DNA from 2 places in the Planktothrix sp. FACHB-1355 genome. Region 1 is predicted to be linked to the other one. Evidence: riboswitches for the same ligand, from Rfam matches in the RefSeq annotation. Region 1 holds a riboswitch; the other holds the start of a gene.

The links. Region 1 has a riboswitch for cobalamin ahead of H6S82_RS16880 (sirohydrochlorin chelatase). Riboswitches for the same ligand answer to the same signal wherever they lie in the genome.
Positions count from the first base shown of each region.
Region 2: another riboswitch for cobalamin. It lies ahead of H6S82_RS12185 (CbtB-domain containing protein); the one in region 1 lies ahead of H6S82_RS16880 (sirohydrochlorin chelatase).

Region 1 is NZ_JACJUP010000400.1:538-5,270, reverse strand. It holds gene H6S82_RS16880 (sirohydrochlorin chelatase) at 1-1,071, opposite strand, end outside; cobalamin riboswitch at 1,104-1,239, opposite strand; gene H6S82_RS16875 (alpha-ketoglutarate-dependent dioxygenase AlkB) at 1,763-2,350, shown strand; gene H6S82_RS16870 (hypothetical protein) at 2,319-2,786, opposite strand; gene H6S82_RS16865 (nucleoside deaminase) at 2,800-3,225, opposite strand; gene H6S82_RS16860 (hypothetical protein) at 3,582-3,800, shown strand; gene H6S82_RS16855 (hypothetical protein) at 4,034-4,216, opposite strand.
Region 2 is NZ_JACJUP010000229.1:3-6,507, reverse strand. It holds gene H6S82_RS12205 (BrnA antitoxin family protein) at 1-114, opposite strand, end outside; gene cobW (cobalamin biosynthesis protein CobW) at 442-1,482, opposite strand; gene H6S82_RS12195 (DUF1636 family protein) at 1,573-1,956, opposite strand; gene H6S82_RS12190 (hypothetical protein) at 1,969-3,126, opposite strand; gene H6S82_RS12185 (CbtB-domain containing protein) at 3,239-3,475, opposite strand; cobalamin riboswitch at 3,449-3,599, opposite strand; gene H6S82_RS12180 (diguanylate cyclase) at 3,639-6,236, opposite strand.

The DNA of each region.
Region 1 (4,733 bases):
TTGCCAAATTTTTTGATGATATTTTTCTAAATCTGCATAAGGGTCAACGGCGGGGTGGTCATGGTCATGGCTGTGGTTATGATGACTGTGGTGCGCGTGATTATGGGCAGAATCATCGTGAGAGTGATCGTGAGTATGGTGATGGCGATGTCCGTGTCCGTAATGGAAATGATCGTGGGCGTGAGAATGTCCGTTGCTGGAGGAATTAAATGCTAGGCGGAATTTGCACATTTCGCAGTTCATCTGCACTTGACCTAGCTGAGTTTCAATTTCCCGTTCTCGCAATACCCTGAAAAGTTGGGGATGAAGCCCCATTTCCGGTAAGCAAGTCATGGCAATATGGGGATATTGCTCTTGCTGTTGGGCGGTGATATCGAAAATCTTTTTAACCAGAAGTCCGGTGAAGAGGAAGTACGGTAAAACTATAATCCGTTTGGGTTGGTAGAGTCTGGCGCGACGGAAACCTTCTTCCAAACGGGGATGAGTAATGCCGATAAAGCAAGTTTCGACTGTCAGATAACCGCTGCCTTCCCAAAGGATGCGGGCGAGTTTGTATACGTCGCCGTTGGCATCCGGGTCGCTGGAACCTCGACCGACAAATAGGAGGACGGTATCTTCTCGCTTCCACTCCGGTCGATCGAGTTCGGCAAGGCGCTGACCCCACAATTCTAATATCCCTGGCGTGACGCCAAAATGACGCCCGTAGTGAATCTTTAGCTGGGGATGCCTTTGTTTTGCCCGGTCTAATTCGTTCGTGATGTCAAACTTGTTGTGCCGAGCTGCAAATAAAAGTATTGGCAAGGCTGAAAGTTCGGTGTAGCCTTGTTCGACGCATTTGTCTATTCCCTCTTGAATTGTAGGGCCGGTCAGTTCCAAAAAGCAGGGTACGACGGGACGAGAGGTGTCCAAAGCTTGATAGGCGGCGGCAAATTCTAGAAAACTCTGCCTTCCATCATCATCTCTGCTGCCGTGACCGATCGCCAGTAGAGGACGTTGCAGCGGCAGAGGTGGCAATTCTAAGGACTGGGAGTTAGATAAAGAAGTCGGACTGGATGAATTGGCAGCAAACATTAATATAATCCTTTCCCGTGCGAGGCAGGAAATTATGGTGGACAGTTGCAGGTAGGCATTCTGGCTTACGAAGCAGTTGACGCTCGCTTACAGCTGCCGCACAGCCTCGGAGTTACACCGAAGTTTCCCTACTGTGTCAAGTTTCAAACACGCTTTGATATATTAACCGATCGCGCTGCTGCCCAAAATGCGGGGGAGGGGGAGTAAGTCAAAAGTCAAAAGTTAAAAGCCAAGAGGAAGAAGGGATATGGGGGACAAAGAAAAATTTTCCTGGCAAGCAACTACTGACAAGAGATCCCAAAGAGGGAATTTTCAATCCTCACGCTCGTATCATTCTCACCTGGGATAATGGAGTGAACCTTTCCCTGTAGCATATGCAACAATCATATTAATGCCATCGAAATTGAAAAACTTTTTCTTGTGCCTCAATTAATTAAATTCTCCAGCTTTGCTAAGTTGGTGTTCCTCTTATCGCCCATATACATAGTTGATGAACTTGAGCCAATAGTTGCATAATTAATACCAGAATACAAGCAGGAGTGATGGGGAAACGGGATAATCTGCCTTCAAAATGGCCAGAGCGTCTCCTCGTACACGACGATCGTAAATCTATTTTAACTTCTCTGGAAATACAATCTATTTTTACGTTTGGCTTTTTCAATCAACTCAATCCATTTTAGATTAAGTAGTGATGTTGGAAGTTCCCGGTCTTAAGTACATTTGCGATTACATTAGCGCGGCTGAACAATGTCAATTGCTGGATACGATCGATCGTCAAGTCTGGTCAACAGAATTAAAAAGAAGAGTTCAGCATTACGGTTACAAATATAATTATCAAAAACGCTCGGTTGAATCATCGCTGTATCTGGGCGATTTACCGGATTGGTTACTGAGTATTGCCAAACAACTTTATACAGACAAGTTAACGGAAAGTTTACCGGATCAAGTAATTATTAATGAATACGAACCCGGTCAGGGAATAGCTGCACATATCGACTGCGTACCCTGTTTTGGCGAAACGATTATTTCATTAAGTTTGGGGAGTGTCTGCGTGATGGACTTTACTCACAGTCAAACGAAACAAAAGATACCCATTTTGCTATTGCCGGGAAGTTTGCTTATCTTACAGAAACAGGCTAGATACGAATGGCAACACGGGATTGCACTTCGTAAGAAAGATAAGTATAAAGGCAAGGAATTTGTAAGAACGAGAAGGATATCTCTGACGTTTAGAAAGGTCTTAGGAATTACCGCTCGAAACGAAGTGCAATTGCTTTAAGGACTCGCTCAGTCCAATTGCGATCTTCAGGAGAAATTACGACTACTTCAAAACCGTACTTTTCCCCTTCCAATCTAACTCCTTCAGAATCGTCTACGTGCAGGTCTATACCAAATATTTTGGGGTTTTTGCTGAGCGTAGAATTGCTTGGATTGCGTCTTAGATAAGCATGATAAGTAGCTTGATTAATCACTTTTGCTACATGAATGCCGTAGCAAAACAACCACAAACGTACATAAAAAGGCGAACGATAAGAAGTTGTATAAATCCAAACTTCGCACCCATATTGTTTCAATTTTTGCATCAGTTCGCGTGTGCCGAGGCGCAGCGGTTCGTTAATCCAGGGCTTGAGAAAAAACGGTACTCGGTTTGGTTCTCGCTGGACGCAACCTTGATGGCAAATAAGGGTGTCATCAAGATCGAATGATATTCGCATAAATTTTAAGATATTACTTGAATAATTCTAGACATTCGGCTTTTAAAATACCTTTTGTAACTGGAATTTTCCTAAATCCTTTGGCAATGATTTCTTCGCAAGGTAAATCAATTTGAGAAATGCCTCGCTCAATTAAATCTTGAATGGAAGCACCGTAAACAATTTCTGATATGCCTGCCCAAATACAGGCTGTGGCACACATGGGACAAGGTTCGCAAGAGGTATATAAGGTATAGCCTTGGAGAGAGTAATTGCCAATTTTGGCGGTTAAACGACGAATGGCGTTGATTTCTGCGTGGGCTGAGGGGTCGTTATCTCGCTTGACGGTGTTATGGGCGGCGATCGCTACTTCGCCATTTTTGACTATCACCGTACCATAGGGAGCGTCGCCTTGTTTTGCTTGCTCGATCGCCATCTTCATGAAATCTTTGTGATTCATATCGTTAGGGTTACTGTTAATTCAGGATTCGTGCAGGGGAAATACGGATATGGCAACGCTGAAAGCTGCAAAAACATAGCCAAGTTTCCGTATTTTCCCTTAAGCTACTTAACTTGTCTCCTAGATATACTACGTTTATTGCTGGCCTTTTTTAAGGTTGGTAAAAAAACAGAAGCGATACCCGATCGACATCCGTTGCCAACTCTATTTTTCCTGTGATTGCGATCGAGATCGCTTAAATAATGGATCTGCATCGGTAAAGTGGACAGGGAAATATCACAATTTCTTTACAGATCGATCGCTTTCCACTTTAGAAGCCTGAAACATAATAAAATCATCGAGTTCAAGCAAAAGCGATGTCTAACTACATTAACCTACTTCCAGCCGGCTTGTTCGAGTTATTTGCTGAAGCCACCAGTTCTGGACGCATAACTATTGCCGATCGCTACGGATTAATGGCAGCACTTTTGCAAAATAGTTTAAGCGAAGAAGAACAAAGCATCCTCGATCGACTACTGTACGGAGTGCGTCGGGGACGCCCGCAAGTTGTGAATGAGATTTCTAATGTGGAGTAAATCAGATGAATCGATCCACTTGACATCAAACGAAAAGATTGATAAGAGTCGCTAAAGTTCTCAATGGGCTGGGAGAGGAAGCTCTGTTATTTAAAATAAATACAAATTAAAGCCCTTGAATTACTCTATCAGGGGCTTTAATTTTGTTTTTCGCTAAATAATTTGAAGATCGATCGGCAATATCAAAATTGTGAAAAAATTTTACATTTCAAAATTTTTACCTTAAATACTGTCTAGCTAGTAGTTAAGGCAGAGCGATCGATCAACTGTTTAATTGTCGGTCTATAGGGCTGAGTAGATGCGACAACCTCTGTGAGATCCGGCATTTCTTGCCAGCAGTGGGAACAAAACCAGTAAACGCGGCTATGTCTAATGTGGCGCAGTAACTGATTCGAGCAACAAAGACACTTAGTCATAACATTCCTCCAGCTAAATACAGACTGTATAGTTTGTAATCTTTCTCGTTATTGGCGAACCATTGTTTATTCAAATTTGTAGCTCCACTCTAGGTTCTACAAATGCTAATACTTTCCCGCTTAGTGGCTCCTACAAGGAATCAGATCGCCTAAGTAACTTTTTGGAAAAAAAGGAAACTCCAGTACAATAGAGAGAATTTCTGCTTGTTGGTAACATTTGTTATAAATCCTAGTATTTTATACTCTGGTGAAATGTTCTAGATTAAAACATCGGCAGGTTTAATTGCTTGTGGTTAAAAGCAATTCAGCTCTATTGGTTTAACTTGTCAAATGAAGTATAACCAACTATTAAGCTGCTCCTGTTTTGAGATTAAACCAACAATGTGGAGATCCCGCGCAGAAACTTTTTTTTGTCTATTAAATATCAAACCACGCTAGCTGCGATTTTTCTGTTAAAAAGATCACAATTTATTAAAAAAAGTCTGAAAAACAAAATTGCTCGTCCAAAAGTTCGATC
Region 2 (6,505 bases), on a different contig from region 1:
AACTCTAGAATAATTGATGCCAAACTGCTCTTGAATAGCAGTTTCAGCCGCCATCACTTCTTCTGGGGTAATTCGTCTTGCTTTTTCAAAGGGAAATTCAACTTTCTTCGGCATATTGTTGACGCTCTCGTTTTGGGCTCTCCCGTACTTAGTGTGATAAATTTTGCTAATCAATTTGCCGGTTGGCTTGAGCAGAGCGAAGCTCAAGGGTCTAAAACTAATAAGTTAGATTTTGTACTTCTACGAAAGGTATAACGCTTGTATGACAGGCTTTCCAAAGCATTCATTACATTTTATTATCACTTCAAGTACGGAAGAGCCAAAACTGTAAGATCGAAGGCAGCTTTTACTTTGCTAATGGTAGTAAATTGGCTGTACGGCATTTGAAAGGCAAAGAGGAGGGATCGGATTTTTGTTTACCAATTATAATTTGCGATCGCTTCACATTTCCAAAAGCGCTGACTCAATTTGAGTGCGATCGAGGTCGCGACCGATAAATACCAATTTTGTTTGACGCAGTTCGGAACTTTGCCAAGGTCGATCGAAGAAATATTCGATGCGATCGCCTACTCCTTGCAGCACTAACCGCATTGGTTTGTTCGCTACGTCAACAAAACCTTTAATGCGATAAATCTCCAACTTTTCTACCAAATCTTGCAGCTTAGCTACCAATGCTTGCGGTTCAAAATTTTTATCGAAAATAAAGTAAACCGAGTTAATTTCGTCATCGTGATCGTGGTCTTCTTCTTCATCGTGATGACTGGGACGACTTTCTAAATTATCTTCTACAGAAGCATTGAATCCCAAGAGCAATTCTGGACTGATATTTCCCCGATCGCAAGGCACAATTTTCACTGTTTGCGGTAACTGCTGTTTCAGCCAATTTTGTACTTGCGTTTGTGTTTGCGAATCTACTCGATCGACTTTTGTCAAGAGTACCATATCCGCACAAGCCAATTGGTCTTCAAACAGTTCTTCGATCGGCGTTTCGTGATCTAAATTTGGATCGGCTTCTCTTTGCGCGTTTAAAGCGTTGATATCGCTGGCGAGAGTACCAGATGAAATGGCTTCGCAGTCTACCACCGTGACGACACCATCTACTGTAGCACCCGTGCGAATTTCCGGCCACCGAAATGCTTGAATTAACGGTTTCGGTAAAGCCAATCCCGATGTTTCGATCAGGATGCAATCTAGCTTATCTTTTCGCTGCAAAATTTGTTGCATAGTTGGTAAAAATTCTTCCTGTACCGTGCAACAAAGGCAACCGTTTGTGAGTTCTACTATGTTGCTAGCAGGATTTTCTTCCTCATCGCAAACTTGGCACGATCGCAACAATTCTCCGTCTATTCCCAACTCGCCAAATTCATTAACAAGTACAGCTATTCGGCGACCTTGATTATTTTGCAGCATTTGCCGAATCAACGTGGTTTTACCGCTACCCAAGAAACCTGTAATTACAGTAACTGGAATTTTTCCGGCCATAAAACTATCCTAACTCTCAAGAATCTTGTCTTAATTAATCGCTCGAATTAATTGTTTTTGGCGATTGCCGAACTGGCAAAGTATAAAAATCTAACTTCTCGCCTCTGTTAAAGGAGGAATTTTCGCTATTATACCCTTTTTCAGAGGTTCGGGTCGCTCCGACCAAGGTAACGAACCATCAGCTTTAGCATAATATTGGTAGGCGCAGTCCAGGATAGCAGATGCACTATCTCCGACTGGTAAATCGCCAAATAAATAAGTGTATTTTCCTGGTGCAGCAAATGAGATGGTACAGGCATGGCTGCAAGCACTCATACACTTAACTTGCTGAATAGTAAAGTTATCTTTTAAATCCCAGTTTTGATGAAGTTTGTTGAGATTTTCTAGCAATTGTTCGCCGCCACTTTTTCCTTGTGGCTTTCCTTCTTTCCAAACGGTGGCGCAGGTTGTACAAACAAATAAAGTATGTTGCATTTTCAGGTTTAATTATTTTGTTTGAGGATGTGGCAGTCGCAGTCCTATGACTAAGCCTATGGCGATGATGCCTGTAAAGTAAGCGAGAGAAATTAACCGCAGTGACAGGGGAGGCGCGATCCCTTCTACTTCGATCGCTTTAGTCAATTTTAAAGGTGAAGATTTGTTATCGCCATTAATTTTCGGAGAAAATTCTACCTCTACTCGATGAGGTGCGCCATCGAAAAATTGCTGACCCCAAGCAAAGTTTCCCTTAGCATCAGTTTTGCCATTATAAGCAAAAGCTACCCAATTATCTTCTAGCTGAATTGTCTCGATCTGAAAAGCTAAATTGCTAGCTGGTTTGCCTGTTTTAGTGTCAGTTGCTTGGATTTGGTAGTTAGCAAGCTGACCGACTGTGGCGTGACTGTCTCCGGATAGTTCCAGTTTGATTCCCGCATTGATAATAGTTGGTTTTTCCTGTAAGGAAGAATCTTCGTGAGAGTGATGGTGTGAGTGTGTTTGAGATTCTGCGAGTTCGGCGCTGATATTTACAAATAGCAGTGCGGCGATCGCTACTACAGTTAACCCACTCAGCAACAATCGCACCTGTGACGGCGCGATTTCTCCTGGCTGGATTTTTTGTTTTCCTCCGATTACCCAACCACCTGCCAATCCTACCAGCAATAGGATTGCTGCTAAAATAGCAAAATTCCGCCATTTAACCGCATTTTCAGCGACAGAAACGCTCAAGTTTTGCTGAATTGGAGTAAATTCATTGGCAACAACTGGCGTGACATTTACCAATAACTGATATTTTCCTCGAATTGGCAAAATTTGCTGGATTTGCAATTTGCCGTCGGGAGCGATCGTTTCGATATCCAGTAACTTTGTTCCTTCCACGATGGGAAAATCGGTGGCAAACCAGGGATTTTGAGGTGGTGTGAGAATACTGAGGTGAATTCTGGCGTCCTTTAAAGGTTTACCGGATGTATTTAAAGCCTGTAACTTTAGAAGTGCTGGCGATTGAGGTGTTGCAGCTGCCGCCTGAAATGGTAATATTTTGCCAACAGTCGGTTCAGTTGTTAATTGTACTGTTGGTTGAGGATTTTGAGCTACTCCACTGGAACGAAAACAGGCGATCGCCATCAGAGCGATCGCACCTATTAAAAGATGTTTGCTTCTTTTCATTTGTGCTTTGCCGATGATGAGCCGTCACTCAAAACTCGTCTGTCAAAAGTTAATTGTTAGCGGTCTTTTCCTTCTAACCGCTAACATTCGATCGATGACTGATGACTGATGACTAATGACAGCCGACGAGCAAAGTGCTGTGACGCAGAGAATGGAGATTGTTATGTGCAGTTGGGTATGTGGAGAAGTAAACTGTCCAGAGTATCAGAGAAGAAAGGGATAAGTAAAGAGTCGCTTGTACGGGCAACGATAAAGTTAAGTTAATCGCTTTTTTCCGAATCGAAATAGAACGTGCAGTCATCCATACCTCGCAGATGTTTTCAGGAGTGATGTCTAAGTCGGCAGGCATTCTGACTTAGAGACAAAAAGATATTGCCTCATCACAGTTGCGGGACAGTGACGGGCTTTCACCGTTCTTTCCCCGTTACCTCTGACGGCTGCTCCCCGTCAGAACCGACTTGGTTTCGATATTGTATCGTACTGTTTGTACATTGGTAAATAGGATCGTGAATTTAGACATTGTGGGCCACAGTTCGATCGCGTCCTTGTGCTTTTGCTTCATAAAGCGCTTGGTCAGCCGCAGCAATTAGCTGAGCAGGTGAAGATTGATAGTCGGGAATCGTGCTGCCAACTCCCAAACTGAGGGTAATAAACTGGCTTACTTGTGAGTTGGGATGCTCAATTTGCATAGTTGCGACTTTGGCACGGATTTGCTCGGCTACATAAACTGCCCCGGCAGAGTGTGTGTTGGGGAGTATCACGGCAAATTCTTCACCGCCGTAGCGGGCCACCAGATCGGCTGGGCGTCTTGTGGCTTGACGAATAGCTTCCGCCACTTTCTGCAAACAGATATCACCTGCGATATGACCGTATGTGTCGTTGTAAGCTTTGAAAAAGTCTACATCGCAGAGAATCAGCGATAGTGGCTCTCGCTCTCTTACCAGTCGCCGCCACTCTTGATTGAGGTATTCGTCAAAGCGACGGCGATTTGCCACCAAGGTTAATCCATCTGAGGAAGCTAGTTCCAGCAACTGTTGGTTAGCGGCGAGCAACTTTTGGTATAGTTCTGCTTGCTGGAGAGCGATCGCCACCTGTGTGGCCAATTGTTTGAGCAGATCGATTTCCCATTCCTGCCATCGTCTGGCTCGCGAACATTGATGTACCCCCAACAATCCCCAAAGAGAAGGGGCTATGGTAGTGGAAGCATCAGGATTCGCGCTCTGTTTTGGCGTTATTGCACTAGATTCTGAGCGCGAATGCTTCGCCTGTACTGAGTTTTGAGTTACGATATCGTGCGGCTGCTCTGCTGCCTCTGAAAGGACGCCTGTACTAACCAGCCCTTCTGCTGCCCTGGTTTCTTTAAGGATGGGAACTACTAAGTTGGCTCTGACCTGTAAAGGAGCCAGTAGATCGATGCGACACTGACTTATCCCGGAGGTGTAGATATCTTCGATTGCTTCGATGCGACCGTTTTCATATCGATCTAAGTAATTTGCCGCAAAGCATACGTCGTGAATGGTTGTGCCCAGAATAGGAACCCAGCCAGGGCCAACAGATTCTACCGCTATAACGCCACTCCAATCAGGCTGAAAGCGATAGATAATCACTCGATCGGCCTTGAGAAATTGTCGCACTTCGGCAACGGTGGTATTAAGAATTGTATTTATATCTAAAGACTGACGAATTCGCAGGGAGAGAGAGGCGAGGAGACGCTCTCGCGCCATTTGATGCCGAAGTGCCTCTTCCGTCCGCTTGCGATCGGAGATGTCGCGTAAAATCACCGTCCATACGGTTCCTTCTGGGAGATCCAGCTTGGAAATGGAAGCTTCGGCGGGAAACTCGGTTCTATCTTTGCGCCGCAGCCAAATTTCCCGACGCCCTGCCATCTGCTGCCCCCCATCAGCGGGTTTGTACAAGCTAAAAATGTGCTGGCGATGGGCTTTTGTGAAGCCGGGAGGTAAGAGCAAGTCGATTGGCTGCTGCAAAACCTCAGCAGCGGTGTAGCCAAATATTTTTTCTGCACCTTGGTTGAAGAGTTGAACGCACATTTGTTCGTCAACGGAGATAACAGCATCCTGGGCGATATTCAGAATCCCAGCCAAACGACCTTCTGATAAACGCAGGGCTGCTTCCGTTTTTTGATGCTCCGATATTTCTTGTTCCAGTCGCTTGTTGGTCTGCACAAGTTCTGCTGTGCGCTCCTCAATTACTCGCTGCAAAGCTCCTACGGAGGCATCTACTTCGATCGGATCTAGGGCTTGCAGGAGACTGGTTTGGGTAATCACACCGATCAGTTCCCCAGCATCTCCCAAAACTACCAAGCGCCGGATGCGCTGCTGGCGCATTTTTTCGTGAGCGGCGATGAGAGAATCGCTCGATCGAATTGGCAACAGCGGGCTACTCATCACTGTTTCTGCTTTAGTTTTGTAGAAGTCCAATCCCAAGGCTCGAAATTGTAAGATATCCCGCTCTGTGATTATCCCCACTGGGATCGAGGCAGATTGGGGCAACGAACGATCGGCCTCCTGCGTCTCTGTGGATTTCTGTCCTTGAGCATTTTGTACAATTACTACGCTGCTGACACGCTTTTGTGCCATCAGCTGGGTCAGCTGTATTAAGGAGATAGTTGAGGGCGCTTGAATTACCTGAGTTGTCATTACCTCTGTAACTCGTCTTAAGCGCATCCAATCTGCCGGTTGCAGAACTTCTCGAAGGCTTTGATGGGTAATCAGGCCAACTAAAGTACTCTGGTCGTCTACAATTGGCAGATGACGAAATTTTGCTTGACGAAACAGCTTCAGCAGAGTCAAGATATCTTGCGCTTCGGCCTCTTTAAGCGTGAAAGGCTTGTGGGTCATCACCTCTGCGATCGTCACTCCTTCTATAGAGCGCTCTTGGGCTGTAATTTTTACTAGATCTCGCTCTGTAAAAATCCCAATTATGGAAAGGCGATCGTCCGCGCCAATCTGCTGTCGCTCGACCACCAAAACGCAACTGGCTCTGGCCTGACTCATCAGGGCGATGACCTGGTAAACTGGCGAGTCAGGCGTGACTGTTAGAGGGTGGCGATCTATGGCTCGATCGAGTGAAAAAGCAGAGGTAATAAGCATACACCAGAGAGTGTAACGCTTATCAATTTAGAAGGGGAAAGAAAGATACAGGAATTATGGATTTTAAAAGTAGGGCACTTCCCGAACAAGTACGTCCGATCTGGAACCATTGAGAATGATTCCGCTTCCGCATAACTGTCAATGCCAAATATGAAGATACTGACTCTGGCGTACTTGTGGTGGAAAACCCGGTTGTTTGGGCATAGGGTATTGGGCATAGGGTAGAGAAATGCCTTATCCAGCAAGCATTTGAGCTAATAGATAATTTT